2 linked regions of the Gemmatimonas sp. genome follow. The protein of the gene in region 2 binds, or shares a complex with, the protein of the main gene of each other region. Links are inferred from orthologs where the notes say so. Each region holds a gene or a part of one and is shown on either strand. Other genes may lie near its edges. The genes, in order: RMP10_RS06100 and RMP10_RS05205.

Evidence for each region.
Region 1: RMP10_RS05205 (region 2) and RMP10_RS06100 share a complex: the UniProt entries of both Bacillus subtilis proteins name them as parts of the possible RNA degradosome complex. The link is inferred for Gemmatimonas sp. from one-to-one orthologs.

Annotation. Positions count from the first base shown.
Region 1 is NZ_JANPLK010000019.1:46,103-55,823, reverse strand. Bases 2,613-5,579 are described here. They hold RMP10_RS06100 (ATP-dependent 6-phosphofructokinase), read left to right. Parts: upstream 2,613-3,539; coding sequence 3,540-4,619; downstream 4,620-5,579. Other genes in these bases: RMP10_RS06095 (hypothetical protein), read left to right, coding at 4,911-5,579; RMP10_RS06105 (hypothetical protein), read left to right, coding at 3,244-3,477; RMP10_RS06110 (GspH/FimT family pseudopilin), read right to left, coding at 2,613-3,021. Outside these bases: RMP10_RS06120 (hypothetical protein), read left to right, coding at 187-1,314; RMP10_RS06115 (DEAD/DEAH box helicase), read left to right, coding at 1,356-2,516; more of RMP10_RS06110, read right to left, coding at 2,566-2,612; more of RMP10_RS06095, read left to right, coding at 5,580-5,891; RMP10_RS06090 (hypothetical protein), read right to left, coding at 5,904-6,719; RMP10_RS06085 (DNA-3-methyladenine glycosylase I), read right to left, coding at 6,758-7,360; RMP10_RS06080 (DEAD/DEAH box helicase), read left to right, coding at 7,427-9,721. UniProt on the Bacillus subtilis protein: Catalyzes the phosphorylation of D-fructose 6-phosphate to fructose 1,6-bisphosphate by ATP, the first committing step of glycolysis.
Region 2 is NZ_JANPLK010000017.1:314-10,047, forward strand. What follows is about bases 735-3,714. They hold RMP10_RS05205 (polyribonucleotide nucleotidyltransferase), read left to right. Parts: upstream 735-1,116; coding sequence 1,117-3,312; downstream 3,313-3,714. Other genes in these bases: rpsO (30S ribosomal protein S15), read left to right, coding at 769-1,038; RMP10_RS05210 (pitrilysin family protein), read left to right, coding at 3,290-3,714. Also shown: more of RMP10_RS05210, read left to right, coding at 3,715-4,576; ald (alanine dehydrogenase), read left to right, coding at 4,605-5,720; RMP10_RS05220 (rod shape-determining protein), read left to right, coding at 5,920-6,957; rod shape-determining protein MreC, read left to right, coding at 6,965-8,110; rod shape-determining protein MreD, read left to right, coding at 8,136-8,648; mrdA (penicillin-binding protein 2), read left to right, coding at 8,653-9,734. UniProt on the Bacillus subtilis protein: Involved in mRNA degradation. Catalyzes the phosphorolysis of single-stranded polyribonucleotides processively in the 3'- to 5'-direction. Necessary for competence development in Bacillus subtilis.

The sequences.
Region 1 (9,721 bases), on a different replicon or contig from region 2:
CGTTCGAGCTGGCAGAAGCGTTAAGACAAAAGAGAAGATTATAGATGAGATCGCCTTATGAACGGTGCTGTTCGTCCCTCGACCTCTGGCGGAACGTCGGCTGAGGGGTACAATTGCAGAATTGTGACGCTTCCGCCCTCGATATCGCCGCTACCTTTGCCTGATTCGCAGCCGGTCCCTCCGGACGTGCGCCTCTCGCTGTACCAGCCGATGCCGGCGCCCCCGCCGCCGCCGGGACCGGTCACGGTTCCCATGAGTCGGTTGCTCCGTACCGCGTCACCGTCGGTACAGTTCCGCGCCACGAAGGCCTTCTGGCCGAAAGCGGCCGCTGAAGCGGGGTGGGCGACACTTCCCTATGCGAGCCGGCAGGGATGGCACCTGCTGCTCATGCAGGATGGGGACGGACAGTGGCCCGGGGGCATGCTCACCGTGCCTGCTGGGTTGTCCCTGGAAGGCATCGGTACGATTCCGGCCTACCGTCGGCTGCTGGAGCTTGGGTGGGACCCCGAGAGCCCGGCGTTAAGCTCGACCAAGCGGCTCCTGTTCCGTCTGTTGGCCGAGGACGATGATCCGTCGTTTCTGGCCGAGATGATGCCGAAGGAGTGGGACGACGATCTGATCAAGCGTGGGCGATTGTTGTTGCGCGAGGGGGCGGCTGCGGCGCTGGCGCAGGCGGGGTATGAGAGCGATCCGCGGCTCCGCGGGGCAGCCCGACGATTGGTGGATCGGGTCATGACGTTCCTCAAGTCACCGTTGGCACAGAAGCCGTGGATCCGTCTGGGCAACCAGCATGTGCTCCCGGCCGAGGTCACGGCCCCATCGTTTCACCTGCTGGTGATGCTGGGCTACATGCCCCATTTCCGCAGCGAGCACTACGAGTTCATGGATCGGCTGTACACCTATCTCACGCAGCCGTGGCCGCGCCAGCAGCCGGTGCAGCAGGTGGGGCCGCATCTTCTCGAACAGCCGCATCTGGTGCTGGGCGACCTGCTGCCCACCCGCAACGCGATGGATGCCGATATGGCCTCGTCGCTGGGCTGGCTCGAGGTCATGGCCCGCATCGGCTTTCTCAAGAAGCACGATGGGTGGTGCAAGCTGCTCGATCGCCTGTTGGACGACCGCGACCGCAAGCACGTGTGGACCCCGCCGCGCTCGGTCGTGATGCCGGAGCGCGTGCCCGTGTGGTCGTGGCCGCTCCTTCCGCTCTCCGATCCGACCTTCGGCGAGCCCACCGACTCGGCCTTTTCCGCCGACGTCACCTTTCGGCTTGCCTTGATCGCCCAGCTGAGCGGTCGAGAGATCGAGCTGCTCTAGGCTTCCCGTACGGCCCGACCGATTAGCTTTCCGGTCAACACATGACTGCAATCGACCCTGACACGCTGATCGACGACACAACGTTCGCCGATCTGGGCCTCGCCCAACCCTTGCTCGCCGCGCTCTCCGATGCCGGCTACGAGCGTCCCACGCCCATTCAGCGCGATGCCATTCCGCTCGCGCTGAAAGGTCGCGATCTGATCGGCCTCGCCCAGACGGGCACCGGCAAGACCGCCAGCTTCACGCTGCCGATGGTGCATCGACTGCTGGGCGGACCGCGTCGGACGCGCGTCCTCGTGCTCACCCCCACCCGCGAGCTCTGTCTCCAAGTGGAGGAGAGTGTCCGCAAGTATTCCAAGTACGCGCCGGTAGACGTCATCCCCGTGTTCGGCGGCGTCGGCTACGAGCCGCAGGAACGCGCGCTGCGCGCCGGCGTCGACGTGGTCGTCGCCACGCCGGGACGCTTGCTGGACCATCTCGAGAAACGCAACGTCGACTTCTCGTATCTCGAGACGTTGGTACTCGACGAAGCGGACCGCATGCTCGACATGGGCTTTGCGCCGCAGCTCAATCGCATCGTCGAACAGGTCCCGCGCTACCGGCAGACGCTGCTGTTCAGCGCCACCATGCCGCCCGAGGTCGAGGCGCTCGCGCGCAAGTATCTCCGCAAGCCCGTCGTGGTGCAGGTCGGTCGGCGTTCGTCGGCCGCGACCACGGTGACGCACGCGGTGTACCCGGTACCGCGTCATCTCAAGAATGATCTGCTCGTGCATCTGCTCACGAAGAAGGCGCACGACTCGGTGCTGGTGTTCACGCGCACGAAGAGCGGCGCCGATCGCGTGGTGCAGGATCTCGAGAAGGCCGGCGTGAAGGCGGGCGCGATGCATGCCGACAAGTCCCAGCGCGAACGCATGGCGGCGCTCGAAGACTTCAAGTCGGGCAAGTTGCGCGTGTTGGTGGCCACCGACATCGCGCAGCGGGGTCTCGACATCTCCGGCATCACGCACGTGATCAACTATGACGTACCGCAGCAGCCGGAAGACTACGTGCACCGGATCGGCCGTACTGGCCGCGCCGCCAGCACCGGCGATGCCTACACCTTCATGGCGGCCGAAGACATCGGCATGGTGCGCACGATCGAGCGGACCATCGGTCAGGAAATTCCGCGCGTGAGCGTGCCGGGCTTCGACTTCGGCACCTGATTCGAGGCGGTTGCGTCGGCGGTTGCGTCGGCGGTTGCGTCGGCCGTTGCTATCGTCGTTGCACGCGCCCGAGACGCGACACCGTAATGGTGTCGGCTCGGGCGCTTCGCTTAAGAACGAGTCGCAGATTCGCGGCCCCCACGCCCAATCCTGATGGCGCATAGCTGAGCGAGTCGCGCGTGGCCTCGAGCGTGAGTCCGCTGCCATGGAAGTCGCCCACGGCGATGGTGTCGCGGCCCGCGTGCACGACGACACGCGTGCCGGTCACATCGAAGCGCACCGCAGTCCGGCCGCCGGTGGCAATGGCGTGATCACGCGCCAGTGCGAGCAGGTCGACAGTTTCCTGGGCAGCCATCGCCACATCGAGGGCCGCGAACAGCTTGCCCCCCGACGTGATCGCGAGCGCGGCGAGGGCGCCAGTGAGCACGAGCAGCCACAGCTGCTCGACCAGCGTCGCGCCGCGTCGACGTTGGCGCAGGCCGTCGGTGCGGCGCGAAAGGTGCATCGGTAACATGGGCGCAGGGTGTCGTGGATGAGGCGCGGCGACGATATCGTGAAGCATCGCGTTGCTCGTCGCGCTGGATCACACGATCACTCCGAGGTTGTCGAACGGTGTCATCCGAACTACGCCGCCATGCGCTTCGCAACGCTGACCGGTTGGCCGGGCCTCGCCGGGTCGCGACCCTGATCGCCATCGCGCTCACGAGTCTGTCTGCGACCACGGCCATTGCCTGCGGCCACCGCCGGCGGCGGCATCCCCAGCCCGGCCAGCGAACTGAATTCGGGACAGGCGGTGATGGACCTCGGTACGCTCGTGGGCGAGCTTCGCGAGGAGAATTCCATGCTGCAGGCGCAGATCGACTCGCTGCGCGGTGTGCTCGCGTCTCAAGACACCATCGTGCGCCAACTGGCTGCCGGTGCCGGGGTTCAGATGCGCGCACCCGCATTCCCGACGCCCTGAATGCGTGATGACGCGATAGATTATCGCGATCACTCCCAACCACTCGATCCATCTCTTCTGACATGCGGATAGCGATTTCCACCGGCGGCGGCGACGCTCCGGGACTCAACGCCGTCATCCGGGCGGCAGTGCTCTCCGCCCGAACCCGCGGCTGGGACGTGCTTGGCATCAAGCGCGGCTACGCCGGGCTCCTTGGCGAAGACGAAATCGTCCCTCTCACCGAGGAGACGGTGCGCGGCATCGCCAATCAGGGCGGCACGATCATCAAGACGACCAATCGCGGCAGCCCGTTTGCGTATCCGATTCTGCAGCCCGACGGAACGTGGAAGAATGTCGATCGCTCCGATGAGCTCGTGGAGAATGCCCGCAATCTCGGCATCGAAGCGATCATCTCGATCGGCGGCGATGGCTCGTTGAAGATTGCGGCGCAGCTGGCGGCCAAGGGCATGCGCGTGATCAGCGTGCCGAAGACGATCGACAATGACGTGCCCGGCACGGTGACGACGTTCGGCTTCGACACCGCGGTGAATACGGCCATGGAAGCGATCGACAAGCTGCACACGACGGCGGAGTCGCACGATCGCGTCATGGTGCTGGAAGTCATGGGGCGTGACGCCGGATTCATCGCGCTGCACGCCGGAGTGGCAGGGACCGCCGACGTCATTCTGATTCCCGAAATCGAGTGGGAGATTCAGAAAGTCTGTGAGAAGATCATGGACCGGGACGCGGCCGGTCGGCGCTTCAGCATCGTGGTGGTCGCCGAAGGCTCGAAGCCCAAGGGTGGTATGGAGTCGATCATCGGCGCGTCGCTACCGGGGCAGGATCGTCGTCTGGGCGGGATCGCTGAACGCATGGGGTACGACATTCAGCGCATTACGGGCAAGGAAACCCGCTCCATGGTGCTGGGACATCTGCAACGCGGTGGATCACCCACCGGCTACGATCGACTGCTGGCCACCCGCTTCGGCGCCGCAGCCGTGCAGGCCGTGGCCGACAAGCGCTGGGGTCACATGGTCGCGCTACAGTCGCCGCACCTGGTCACCATCCCGATCGCCGACGTGCTCAAGGAAACGAAGCGCGTCGACCCGGCCCATGACGTGGTGCAGGCCGCCCGAATGATGGGTATTTCGTTTGGGGATTAACAGCGAAGTAGGGAGTCGGGAGTAGGGGGTAGGGAAACACGCACTCCATACCCCGTACTCCATACCCCTTACTGTTTTTAAGACAGTGAGTGTCCCCTCCTACGGACGCTGCCTGTTACCTCACGATCCCTCCCCCTGTCCGTAGGGTACCGTGGTGCCGATACTTACACCGCAGCAGTGCGCCAGCCGACGGTCGGGTCCGTCGTGGCATGGACCCTGCCCTAGAAAGACATCGGGACGTCCGTATGCTCTCCGTGGTGGACGGCGCGCGATGTCCTGCAGGAGGAAGGCATGTTTCAGATGAATTGGCGCATTCTGGCGACGACCGCCGTACTGAGCCTGACGCTTGGTGCGGAGCGCGCGAGCGCGCAGGGTCGCAGCGAGAGAAACGATAAAACGGATATTCCCAAGGACTATCGGCCGCCGGCTGGCATGTGCCGTGTGTGGGTCGAAGGGGTCCCGGCCGCGCAGCAGCCGGCGCCGACCGACTGTGCCAGTGCCGTGCGGAACAAGCCGGCGAACGGGCGCGTGATCTACGGTGAGGATGCGGCGAAGGGGAAGAAGCCGGATCTGCCGATCAAGGGGTTCGCGAAACCCACCGACAAGAAGGGCGCTCCGCTGATTCCGCCTGATCTCTCTCAGGCGGATCCGCGGGCGAGGGACGCCTGGGAAGCGAAAAAAATTACGGACGCGCAGCTCCACGGTGATCAGCCGGCGAATTCTTCGCCGGCTTCGTCGTATCCGGGGAGCGCGGTGTCACCGCAGGGGCCCACAGGGTCATACGGCGGGTACATCACGCCGGGCGGCGTGGTGGTGCCGGGCGCGGTGAACGATCCGCGCTACTTCGCGCAGGCGCCGGGCGTCCGGCCACCGGGATACGGCTCGGCGACGTGTCTCGATCGCGACGGCGACGGCTGGTGCGACGACCAACGCTATGGCCCGCCGGTGTGCAACGATCTCGATAAGGATGGTCGGTGCGATGATCTGCCGGAGTACGCGTCTCGCGCCTATCCGCAGGTCCTGCCGCCCATGCGCTCGGTGACGGATGTGCTGCAGGGTCGGCCCAGCAGCGACATCATGCAGTGGCTCGGTACCAACGAATTCACCGTGCGCGTGCCTGATCAGGGACGGGGCGGCGTGCCGTGGCGCGCGATCTTTCTTGATCAGAGCAACGAACTGCTGCAGGTCTGGACCGACGTGAACCGCGACGGACGCGCCGACCGCATCGAGATCTTCAAGAACGGCCAGCGGGTGAAGCTGATTCAGCGGTAAGCGCTCGGCCGCTTATGCGCCGGCAACCGCGGGCGAATGACCGCTCGTCTCGTCGGGAAAGTACTCTTCAGCGCAATCACGACACAGGCCGTGCGAAAGTACGGCCTGTGTGCGTTCGGCCACGAACGTCTCCAGCTTCTGCCACGAGGCATCCTGCTCGCCGCGAACGGCTTTGCAGTGCATGCAGATGTGCACGAAGCCGCTGAGGGCCTGCGTGAGCCGCTGCTCAACGGTGCGCCGTGCCGCCAGTTCGGCGTCGTACGAGAGCCGGAAGAAGGTGGCGAGAATGCTGATCCCAACCAGCAGCTGCGACGCCCATGCCAGCATCGTCACCCGGCCCAGCGCGGCGCCGCCATCGGGGAGCTGCGATGCCGTGAACGACGCCAGCCCGTACACGGCGAGCGAGATGGATGACGCAGCGCGCTCGAAGCGAGGCAACGCACTGGCCGTGGCCAATCGCCACGCGGCGATCAGCAACAGCAACAGCATCACGCTGAGATTGAGGCGATTCTGATCGCCAGAGCGCATCACGGAGCCGAGCACCCCCGTGGCTAACGGCACGCCGATGGCGACAGCCGGAATGAGCCACACACGGAAACGATCGCCGCGCAGTGCAACGGTGCCAGCCAGGATCGTCATGGCGAAGCCCACCCGCAGCATGGCGGCTGCCGTCCCGATCCACGGTGACGGATACGGAAGGCCCCACACGCTGCTCCACACATAGCGCGCGACCAGCAGCGCCCAGGCAGCCGCCCAATACACGGCCAGTCGTTCGCGACGCACGACGCCGACATACGCCAGGGCGAGGAAGCAGATCCCGGCGATCATGGTGGGAACACCCGACCGGAACAGGCCGTCGCGCCACATCAGCGAGCGTCGAGTCGATGGTGGGCGTTCTGGTCGCGGGCGACCTCGTCGTGCCGAAAGCACGAGACCAGATGGTCGTTCACCAGCCCGACGGCCTGCAGGTACGCATAGCAGATGGTGGTGCCCACGAAGCGAAATCCGCGCGCTTTGAGATCCTTGGAGATCGCATCGGAGATGGCGGTCTGCGTGGGCATCTGGCTCGACGCTGTGAGCCGCTGATCGATCGGTGTGCCGTCAACAAAGCGCCAGAGGTACGCGTCGAAGCTCCCGAACGCGTCCTGTATGGCGAGGAAGGCGCGGGCGTTGCCGATGGTACTCACCAGCTTCTGGCGATGTCGCACCAGCCCCGCGTTCTGCATCAGTGTGTCGACCTGAGCCGGTGCGAACCCGGCAATGGCGCTGACATCCCACTGCTGAAAGGCGGCGCGATAGTGTGCGCGCTTGGCGAGCACGGTGGACCAGCTCAGTCCCGCCTGCGCCCCCTCGAGCGTGATGAACTCGAACAGCGTGCGGTCGTCATGTACCGGTACGCCCCACTCCGTATCGTGATACGCCACGTCCAGTGCCTTGACGGGCCAGGTACAGCGAACCGGAGTGCTCATCACTCAAATTTAGCGGCGCGCGCCTGATTGATCCAATGCAAGCCGAATCCGCAGTAGATTTCACAGGTGCGCACTCCTCGAGATCGTTACCTACCCCCCGACCGCGACGCCTTTGTCGCGGCCAAGCCGCCGACCGGGCGCGTCATCGTCATCGCACCGACCCGTGCGGCATGCGAGACGATCGAACTCGCGGTCGGCTTGCACCTCGACACGTTCCTCGAGCGTACGCGCGGGGATGACCTGCGGCGCCTGGCGTCGAGTGGGCAGGGGTTTGGCATCGTGGCCGGCACGGGCACCGGGAAGACGCTGGCGATTCGTCCCATCGCCGAAACGATTCTTGGCACGACCGCGCTGAAAGCGGGCGTGGTGAACCGCGAACGGGAAGCGACGCCGGAGACGCCGTCGTGGAACGTAGTGGTGATCACGACCGGCATCGCGCGCCGATGGTTTCAGGATGGCGACATCCAGCCGACCGACACGCTGGTCGTCGATGAGATTCACCAGACGAGCGCGGAGCTCGAACTGTGTCTCGCCCTCGGCAAGCGCGTGGGGTGCCGCTTTATCTGGTTGTCGGCGACGGTCGACCCGACGTTCTATGCGCGCTATCTCGAGAGCGCCGATGTGCTGCAGGTGTCGGCGTTCGATGCCACCAAGGCCGCAAAAGTCGAAGTCGAGCGTAAGCAGCCGCTGAATTTTCTTGACGACAAGTTCCTGCAGAAAGTGTCCCGCTCGGAGCGCGGCGTGGCGATCTTCCTGCCCACTCGCGCGTCGGTCGAGGAAGCGGCCGAGTGGGTGCGCCTACGCTATCCGCGCATTACGGCGGCGCACTATCACGGCGGCGAGCCGATTCGCGTGATCCGTCCATTCCTCGAGGGCGTGGTACCGAAACCGTTCTTTCTCGCGATGACGGCGGCCGGGCAGAGCGCATTGAATGTGCCTGGGCTCGACACGGTGATCATCGACGATACGCGGTTCACCAACGTGATCGACCGTGGAAGGAACGTGCTTACGCGTGTGCACCTCGGGTCGAACGAGATCCTGCAGATGGCCGGGCGCGTGCATGGCCGCGTGGCCAATGGTCGCGTGTTCATTCTGAGCGATCGTGACATCCGGTTCGAGACGCTCAAGCCCACGGCGCCGGACTTCCAGTTGGCGGGTGACTCCGAGCGCGTGGCCCTCACCTGCGCCGACCTAGGCGTGCAGGCGGACGCGCTCGACTTGCCGGTGCCGCTCGATCGCGTGGCGTATCGCAAGGCGATCGCGCATCTCGAGTCGCGTGGACTGATCGAAAACGGCCGACTGACCGCGTACGGCAAGGCCGTGGAAGCGTTGCCGGTGGAGCGCGCCTGGGGTGAGCTCATCGTGAACGGCGATGACGAACTGCTGCCGATGCTGGCGGTGATGAGCGGCATCGACTCGCTGCATCGCATGACGCGTGAAGGGCGCGATCTGGAAGGGTTGGTGGTGCGCGGCAGCGATCATCTCACGGCGTACAACGTCTACGCCGATGGCTTCCGTGCGGCCGGCTACATCGGGGAAGTGTACGGGCTGTCGCGGCACATGTTCGACGCCGAGCGGATCGCGCACTGGGCCGAGCAGCGCGGTGTGCTGGTGAAGTCGCTGGAAGATGCCGCGCTCGCGATGGCCAGCGTCTATCGCTCGGTCGGCATGCCGTTGCCGACCACGCTGCCCCTGGTGCGTCATGACGTACAGCGACGCTTCGGCGATCTGCTCGCGCGTTTCATGCCGTTCGATCTCGTGATCGAGGAGCAAACCACGGATGGTCAGGAAGCGCGCGTGTCGAAAACGAGCGTGTGCGGCAGCTGGGGCGCGGTGGCGGGCCCGCTACGCTACTTCGCCGATCGCTTCGGTGTGCCGCGGGCCAGCATCGAGGGCACGCAGCTCTCGATCGAACTGATCAAGCAGTACGCGCAGCGTCATTTGCCGGAGCTGGCCCTCGATCCTGACCGTAAGCAGTCGCCGGTGTTGTTGCGCCGACGGCTCACCTACTTCGGATTCGAACTCGCGCGCGAGAGTGAAGGACTGGACGAATTCCCACCAGAGCACGCGCAGGCCGCGCGACATCTGTTGGCCGAAGCGGCGGCGCGCAATGAATTGCGGCACGCCTCGGTGCGCCGGAATCAGCCAGTGGTCGAGGAGATCCGCGAAGTGTGGCGGCGCCTGGGCGGGGTCACTCCGCGTCTCGGGCAGGCGGAGCTCACCGCGTGGTACGAACAGCAGATGGGCACGGCCACGAACTGGGAGTCGATCCGGAATATCCCGATGCTGATTGATCGGCGGGATTTCGTGAGTCACGAGCAGGTGGCCGAGGCGCGCGCCATGCCGGGGGCCGTCGAGATC
Region 2 (9,734 bases):
TGTGGTGCTTGGCGACGGCGTACCAATCATCACCCTCGAAAGGCAGGTGTCCTGTGGCGGCGCGATACAGCGTGACGCCGAGGGCGTAGAGATCACTGCGACCGTCGATTTCCTGGCCACGCGCCTGTTCCGGACTGAAATAATGAGGCGTGCCCATTACCTGGTTCGTCGCGCTCAGCGAGGCGGCACCGGCGAGCGCCCGGGCGAGGCCGAAATCGGCGACGACGGCTTCTCCCTCTGAGCCAAGCAAAATATTGTCGGGCTTGATATCGCGGTGGATGACGCCGCCGGCATGCGCGATCGAGAGCGCGGCGGCGACATCAGTTCCGATGCGGAGACACTCGGCTTCCGGCAACCGGCCAGCCAGCGCGAGTCGGCGTCCGAGGGTAAGCGGGTGGAGATCCATGGCCACGAACACCACGCCGTCGACCTGCCCGACGTCGCGAACCGTGACGATATTGCGGTGGCGGAGACGGGCGGCCGTGGCCGCTTCTCGACGAAAACGGGTTTCAGCAACGTCTTGTCCCGAAAATTCCGGACGCAGAATTTTGAGGGCGACCGGGATCTCCAGATCCTGGTCTATCGCCTCGTATACCCACGAAAAGGCCCCCGAGCCGAGCAGTCGGGTGACCTGATATTTGCTGATTATTTGCCCCAAATAGCGGTCAGGCACGTCGAGGTCCTTTACAGGCGGGGCAAGGTGGACTAAGCTTTTGTGCTTCCTACTATTGCGCGCACAAAAGGCTGCGCACGACACGCGCTGAGAATATTACGACGATGGCGTTCGATAAGGCACTCACGATCGACAAGTACCGGTCCCACGATGTGGACACCGGATCGACCCGGGTTCAGGTTGCCATCCTCACGGATCGCATCAACTACCTCACGGGACACTTTCGTACGCACGCGAAGGACCATCATGGTCGCCGCGGGCTACTCAAGATGGTGGGCAAGCGTCGCCGCCTGCTCGACTATCTGAAGCGTACGGACGTGCAGCAGTATCGCACGCTCGTGCAGGACCTTGGTCTCCGATACTAAGTCGGACCACGCCATGTCGTCGCGCGGGGGCAGTCATGCCTCCCGCGCGATTTGCGTTCTCATGAGGCTATTCAGCAGATGATGCATCGAATCGAGCGGACGTTCGCCGGTCGCCCCCTGGTCATCGAGACCGGTCGGATGGCGAAGCAGGCGGCGGGTTCCGCGATCGTACAATTCGGCGAGACGATGGTTCTCGCCGCCGTTACCGTGAGCGAGAACCAGAGTCCGCTCCCCTTCTTCCCCTTGACGGTTGAGTACAAGGAGAAGACCTACGCCGCCGGCAAGATCCCGGGCGGATTCATCAAGCGCGAAGGGCGTCCCCACGATCACGAGATCCTGGCGTGCCGCATCATCGACCGCTCGATCCGCCCGCTGTTCCCGGAAGGCTTCAAGAATGAAGTGCAGGTCTTCGTCTACGTCATCTCCGCCGACCAGGAGAACGACGCCGACGTGCTGGCGCTGCTCGCCACGTCGTTTGCGCTGAACGCCTCGAAGATCCCGTTCATGGGTCCGATCGGCGGCGTGCGCGTGGGTCGCGTGCAGGGACATTGGGTGCTCAATCCGACGTTCCAGCAACTGGCCTTCTCCGACATGGAGCTGATCGTCGCCGGTTCGCAGGACTCCATCGTGATGGTCGAAGGCGGCGCGCTCGAAGTGTCGGAATCCGACGTGCTCGAGTCGCTGCGCCTCTCGCATGATGGCATCCGCGAGCTGATCGCGATGCAGAACGAACTGCTGGCTAAGGTGCAGGTGCCGAAGATGGCGTGGACGAAGACGGAGTCACCCGATGCCGTCATCACCCGCACGAAGGCGCATGCGTCGGGTCGCGTTCGCGAAGCGCTGAATCAGAAGGACAAGCACACGCGCATCGAAGCGATCGAGAAGGTCAAGAAGGAAGCCGCCGCCGAACTGCTCCTCGAGTTCCCCGACAACGCGAAGGACATTCACAATGTCCTCGGCGATGTCGAGTACAACGAACTGCGTGCGCAGGTGCTGAGCACCAATCTGCGCGTCGACGGCCGCAAGCCCGACGAAGTGCGTGGCATCAGCATCGACAACAGCGTGCTGCCTCGTGCCCACGGCTCGTCGCTCTTCACGCGTGGCCAGACGCAGGCGCTCGTCGCCGCGACACTTGGCACCGCGAAAGATGCGCAGCGTCTCGATACGATCAACGAAGCGGGCGAGACCACGCGCTCCTTCATGCTGCACTACAACTTCCCGCCGTTCTCGACCGGTGAAGTGCGTCCGATGCGTGGCACCAGCCGCCGCGAAATCGGCCATGGCAACCTGGCCGAACGCGCCCTGCAAGGCGTGCTGCCCGACTTCGCCAACTTCCCGTACACGATCCGTATCGTGTCGGAAGTGCTCGAGTCGAATGGCTCGTCCTCGATGGCCTCGGTCTGCGGCGGCTCGCTCGCCCTGTTCGATGCCGGCGTGCCCATGAAGGCCGCCGTCGCCGGTGTGGCGATGGGTCTCATCAAGGAAGGCGATAAGTACGCGATCCTGACCGACATCCTCGGCACCGAAGATCATCTCGGCGACATGGATTTCAAGGTCGCCGGTACCAAGGACGGCATCACGTCGATCCAGATGGACATCAAGATCGAGGGGCTCGACCTCAAGATCATGGAAGAGGCGCTGCTGCAGGCCAAGGAAGGCCGCCTGCACATCCTCGCCGAGATGGACAAGGCGCTTGCCGCGCCGCGTGGTGATCTCTCGAAGTACGCGCCGCGGATCGTGACGGTGCAGATCCCGGTCGATAAGATCGGCGAGCTCATTGGACCGAAGGGCAAGAATATCCGTGGCATTCAGGAAGAGACGGGTGCCGAGCTCACGGTCGACGACGATGGTACGGTGACGATTGCCGCCGTCGGTGCCGAATCGATGGAGCGCGCGCGCAAGATGGTGGAAGGCATGACCGCCGAGGCGGTGGTGGGCGAGACGTACGAGGGCACGGTCAAGACCGTGACGGCGTTCGGCGCGTTCATCGAAATCATGCCGGGCACCGAAGCGCTCCTGCACGTCTCCGAGATGAAGTGGGAACGCGTGGAGAAGCCGGAAGACGTGGTCAAGAAGGGCGATCGCGTCACGGTCAAGCTGGTCGATCGCGACGAGCGTGGACGTCTCCGTTTGTCCATGAAGGCGCTCCTCCCGCGCCCCGAAGGCATGCCGGAAGAGACGCCGGGCGAACGCCCGCCGCGTCGTGAAGACAGCGGTGATCGCGGCGGACGCAGCGGCGGACGGAGTGGTGGTGGCGGTCGCGATCGGCGCTAATACGTCGGGCGCGCAGGCGCCCACGTTGCACCGCACGGATCTGCCCAATGGACTGACCGTGCTCTCGGAATCCGTTCCGGGAGCGCGGTCGGTTGCTTTCGGGGCATGGGTCCGCGCCGCAACGCTGCATGAACGTCCCGAACAGATGGGCGTATCGCATCTGCTCGAACACATGGTGTTCAAGGGCACGCGCACGCGCAGTGCCCAGCAGATCGCACTCGCGCTCGAAACCTTGGGTGGTTCGCTCGATGCGTACACCGAGCGTGAACACACGTCGTATCAGGCCCGCGTGCTCGATGAACATCTTCCGGAGGCCGCTTCGGTCATCGGGGAGCTGATCTTCGAGCCGTTGTTGCGTCAGGCCGATCTGGCCCTCGAGCGTAAGGTGATTCTCGAGGAGATCAGCATGGTCGACGACACGCCGGACGACATCATCTTCGACGTGCACAATCGTGCGGTCTGGGGTGATCACCCGCATGGCTTCCCGATTCTCGGGACCCGTGCCACGGTGAAGGCGCTGTCGGTGGCCGATCTGCACGATCTGCACGAGCGTGCGTACCATCCCGGCCGTCTCGTGGTCGCGGCGTCGGGCCGCGTGGAGCACGACCAACTCCTCGAGGTACTGCAGGGCACGGGGTGGAGCACACGGGAACGCGGTGACATGACGCCGTTTCCGCTCGATCCAGTCGAGGCAGCCGGCCCTCACGCCGAGCATGTGTCGCGCAAGGATATTGCGCAGACGCACATCGTGCTTGGTGGGCAGGGCATCGCCTTTGGTGACCACCGTCGGTACGCGTTCGCGCTGCTCGATATGCTCATCGGCGGCGGCATGAGCTCGCGCCTCTTTCAAAAGGTGCGCGAAGAATTGGGGCTCGCCTACAGTGTGCAAACGTTCAGCAGCTCGTACGCCGACACCGGCGCGCACGGTGTGTACCTCGCCAGCGCGCCGGAGACGGCGCAGGAAGCGCTGGATGCCGTCCGTGATGTGCTGCGCGACGTCGCCGTGAACGGTCTGTCTGAGGATGATCTCGCGGCCGGCAAGCGTCAACTGCGCGGACAGCTCGTAATGTCCATGGAGGGCGTGTCGTCGCGCATGTATCGGGCGGCGCTTACCGCGTTATACGGAGAACCGTACCGCAGCATCGACGAGCTGAAGGCGCTCGTCGATGCCATCGACCTGGAACTGGTGCGTGACGTCGCGCGCGAGTTCTTCGATCCCGATCGACAGATTCTCGTCAGCCTCGGCCCCAAGGCCGTTCGCTGACGCCTCACCTTTACCGGAAATCGCGACTATGCGCATCGGTGTACCCAAAGAGATCAAGACCAACGAAAATCGGGTGGCTCTCGTCCCGGCCGGCGTTGAAGCGCTGACGGCGTCTGGCCATCAGGTATTCATCGAATCGGGCGCCGGCATCGGCAGCGGCTTCGACGACGACACCTATCGCGCCGTTGGCGCCGAGATCGTTCCCGACGCTGCGACGGCGTGGGGCAATGCGGAACTGCTGCTGAAGGTGAAGGAGCCGATCGAGCAGGAGTGGGGTTTCCTTCGTCGCGATCTGACCCTGTTCACGTACTTCCACTTCGCGGCCGACGAAAAGCTTACCAACGCGCATTTGGCCAGCGGTGCGACCTGCATCGCGTATGAGACGGTCGAACTGCCGAACCGGGATCTGCCGCTGCTGATCCCGATGTCGGAAGTGGCCGGTCGAATGGCGGTGCAGGAAGGAGCGAAGTACCTGGAGAAGCTGTACGGAGGGCGTGGCGTGCTGTTGGGTGGCGTTCCGGGCGTGGCGCCGGCCAAAGTCGTGATTCTGGGCGGCGGCATCGTGGGTGTGAATGCGGCCAAGATGGCGGCCGGGCTCGGTGCCAAGGTCGTGGTACTCGACTTGTCGCTCGAACGTCTCCGTTACCTCTCGGACGTGATGCCGGCCAACGTGCAGCTGGTGCACTCCAACCGTCACAATATTCTCGAGCAGATCAGCACCTGTGATCTGGTCATCGGTGGCGTGTTGATTCCCGGAGCGAAGGCGCCCAAGCTCGTGCGTCGCGAGGATCTGGCTCGCATGCGTCCAGGCGCGGTCATTGTCGACGTGGCTGTCGACCAGGGCGGCTGTGTCGAGACCATCCACCCGACCACGCACGAGAACCCGACCTACACGGTGGATGGAATCATTCACTACGGGGTAGCGAACATGCCGGGCGCGGTGCCGCGCACGTCGACGCTGGCCCTGACGAATGCCACGCTCCCCTACACGCTGTTGCTCGCCAACAAGGGCTGGAAGAAGGCGCTCCGCGAGAATGGTGCCCTCCTCAAGGGGCTCAACATGACCGACGGCAAGCTCACGTATCAGGGTGTGTCCGATGCCTTTGGCATGGAGTTCACGGACCCGGCGACGTTCGTCGCCTGAGGCGGCCCGTCGGACCAGCAGAGGCCACCGGGACCAGCGTCCGGTGGCCTCTCGTCGTTTCCATCCCGGATCGCGTAACGTGTGCTAGGTCACGCTGCCGCAACAGCTTGTAACTGCTCTGGCCGACACGTACCTTACCGATCACTGCTGCCGCAGCATGCCCTTTCCCGGCGCTCCGCGCCGTCGAGCACATACCTGGATGTTCTGGCCCTTTAATAAGTCCAACTCGTTCTTCCCGGCGAATGCCATCGCAGTCGATCTCGGCACCGCCAACACCCTGATTTACGTGAAGGGCGAGGGGATCGTGCTGAACGAGCCCTCCGTCGTCGCGCTCGATCGCGAGACGAAGAAGCTCAAGGGCGTCGGTCTGGAAGCGAAGCGCATGCTTGGTCGCACGCCCGACGGCATCATGGCCGTCCGGCCGATGAAGGACGGCGTCATCGCCGACTTCGACGTGACCGAGAAGATGCTGCGCTATTTCCTCACGCTCGTGATCGACAAGCACGTGTTCAAGGTGAAGCCACGCGTGATCGTCTGTGTGCCGTCCGGCATTACCGAAGTGGAGAAGCGCGCGGTGCGCGACTCGGCGCTGGGTGCGGGCGCGAAGGAAGTTTTCATGGTTACGGAACCGATGGCTGCGGCCATCGGTGTTGGACTGCCCGTAGAATCACCGACCGGCAACATGGTGATCGACATCGGCGGGGGCACGACGGAAATCGCCGTGATCGCGCTGTCCGGCATCGTGAGCGACACGTCGATTCGCACCGGTGGTGACGAGCTCGATATCAGCATCGTGCAGTTCATGCGCAAGAATTACAACCTGCTGATCGGCGAGCCTACCGCCGAGCAGATCAAGATTCAGATTGGTTCGGCGTATCCCGTCGGTGACGAACGCGAGATGGAAGTGAAGGGTCGCGACCTGGTGTCGGGTATTCCGAAAACGGTGCGTGTACACTCGAGCGAAATTCGCGAAGCGATTCAGGAACCGATTCAACAAATCGTCGACGCCGTGCGTCGCGCGCTGGAGATCACGCCGCCCGAACTCGCGTCGGACATCGTCGATCGCGGTATCGTGATGACCGGTGGCGGTGCGCTGATTCGCGGGCTCGATGTGCTGCTCAGTCAGGAAACGGGCTTGCCGATTCACGTCGACGAAGATCCGCTGACGTGTGTGGTACGCGGTACTGGCAAGATCCTCGATGACGAGGAGAAGTACTGGTCCGTCCTCACGACCTGATCGCGCGGTGGCCCGAAGCGTCCGATCCGATGGGCGACTCGACACCGGCTTCGCGCTGGTGTGTGTCGTGTTGGCTGTCTTGGCGCTGATCCTTCCGCGTCGCACGCGTGAAGGATTCGCCGCTACGCTGCGCACGACGGTGCTGTCGCCGCTCGTTGCGCTAGAAGGGCGTGCGTCATCGGTACGGGCGGCGATCGTCGCGCGCAACGACGTGTTGGTCACGCGCGGACAGGTGGCCACGCAGGCGTTGCAGGTACAGGCCGTGGCCGATGAGAACCTGACGCTGCGCAAGTTGCTCGGCCTCTCGGCGCGCTTGCAGGATGGATTCGTGCCGGCCGAGTTGCTGCCGCCGCGCGGCGCTGGCGATGAATTCACCATCGCGCTGGCCACCGGATCCGATGCCGGTGTGCAGCCGTTCCTTCCCGTCGTGACGGCGGATGGACTCGTCGGCATGGTGCAGAGTGTGGATCGCGCCACGAGCTTCGCGATCACGTGGGCGCATCCCGACTTTCGCGTGAGCGCGATGAGCGTGGACGAAGGTGCATTCGGTATCGTGCAGCCGCATCTCGGCGCCGGCGCCGAGCGCTGGTTGCTCGAGATGCGTGGTGTGCCGTTTCGCGCGAAGCTCGAACCGGGCACGTTGATCGTGAGTTCGGGGTTGGGTGCGACGTATCCGCGCGGCATTCCCGTGGGCACGGTGCTCGGCGAGCTCTCCACGCCCGAAAAGTGGGCGCGCACGTATCTCGTGAAGCCGTCGGTGCTGCCGGAAGCGATCGGTCCGGTACTCGTGCTCTTGTCGTCGCGGGCACAACGCGGCGTGAACGGCGTGTGGACCACCGTGAACGCGGCCGACAGTGCGGCGCGCGCGGTGGCGGCTGCTGGTGACTCGCTGGCCAGAGCGGCGGCGCTCGACGAGCTGGCGGCGCGACGTGCCGCGCTCGACGCGGCCGCCGATACGCTCACTGATTCGACGCTGGCATTTGTGGCGAGCACTCGGGGCACGGTGGCGGACAGCGTGCGCGCGGACAGTCTGCGCATGCGCGTGCGCGCAGACAGCCTTGCTCGAGCGCGCGCGCGACCAGACACTACAAAGCCCCGTGTGGTGGCGCCGCCTCCGGCACCCCGCGCTGGCCCTCCACCGGCGGGTCGGTGATGGGGCTGGCGACATGGAACTGCGCATGAGTCGCCCGCAGCAACAGACGCCGGGAATAGGCAGCGCGATTCGCGCCTGGCTGGGTTTCGCGATTCTGCTGACGGCGCATTTTGCCGTGCGCCCGCTGTTCAACGGTCGCGCGAACGTCGATTTCATCATTATCGCCATTCTGTTCTCGGCCGTGCGCATGCGCCCGGGGTTGGCTGCGCTCACGGGGTTCCTGACCGGTCTCGCGGTTGACGCGCTGGCACCGGGATCATTCGGCGCGTCGGCGCTCGTACTGACCCTCGTGGCGTTCGGCGCGTCGTGGCTCAAGGCGGTGTTCTTCGCCGACCACGTGGCGCTCACGGGACTGTTCGTCTTCGCCGGCAAGTGGCTGTTCGACATCGCGATGACGTTGCTTACGGGCGGGGCGTCCGGCGCATCGCTCGTCGTGACGTTGTTGTTGTGGTCGCCGCTGTCGGCCGCGCTGACCGCGCTCCTGGCGGTGTTGTTGCTCACGGTGTTTCGTCCGCTGTATCGACCGCACACCACGTGATGTTGTGAGCTACCATCCGAATGCGATCCTTCGTCGCGCGCGACTTGCGCGTGTGCTGCTGTTCGCCTCGTTCGTGGCACTCGGCGGCGCGTTCTTCCGCGCGCAAGTGCTGCAGAACGCGGAGTACGTGTTGCAGTCGGAGAACAACCGGTTGCGCGAGGTGCCATTGCCCGGCGCCCGCGGTACGATCTACGATCGGCACGGTGAGGTGATCGCGGAGAATCTGCCGGGATACTCGGTGTCGATACTGAGTCCGACGGAAGATTCGCTGCGGTCGGCGCTCACCACGCTCTCGAAGGTGATTCAGATCGACTCCGCGCAGCAGGAACTAGCGGTGCGACGATTCCGTCGCGCCCGCACGCGGCCGGCCGTGATTTTCAACGATGCGTCGTTTCAAGTCGTGTCGGTGCTCGAGGAACGTCGTGTCGAGTTTCCGGGGCTCATCATTCAGAGCTCGCCCAAGCGGTACTATCCGGACGGCGCCGCGATGGCGGCGCTGATCGGCTACACCGGTGAGATCGCGGAAGACGATCTCTCGAAACCGAGATACGAGAGCTACAAGGCCGGACAGCAGGTTGGAAAGACAGGCCTCGAGTTGCAGTACGAGGCGCAGTTGCGTGGCAAAGAAGGTCGCCGGTTTGTGGAAGTCGATGCGCGCAATCGTGTGGTGCGCGATGCCGGCGTTCGGCCGGAGGAACAGCCGGAAGCACCGCCGGCATTGCGCACGAACATTGATCTCGATCTTCAACGATTCGCGCACGAATACTTCGGTGATTCGCTGCGTGGCGCGGTGGTGGCTCTCGATCCCAAAACAGGCGGTGTACTCTCGCTGTACAGCGCGCCGAGCTACGACATCAACAAGTTCATCGGTGGCGTGTCGAGCAGCTTCTACGAAAGCCTTCGGGTAGATCCGCACCGGCCGCTCGTGAACCGCGCGCTCTCGGGAACGTACGCGCCGGCGTCGACGTGGAAACTGGCCACGGCGATCATTGGTATGGAGCTGGGGTTGGTGACCATGGACACCCGCATGCAGACGCCGTGCACGGGCGGCTACTATTACGGTCGTGTGTTCAAGTGCTGGGACAA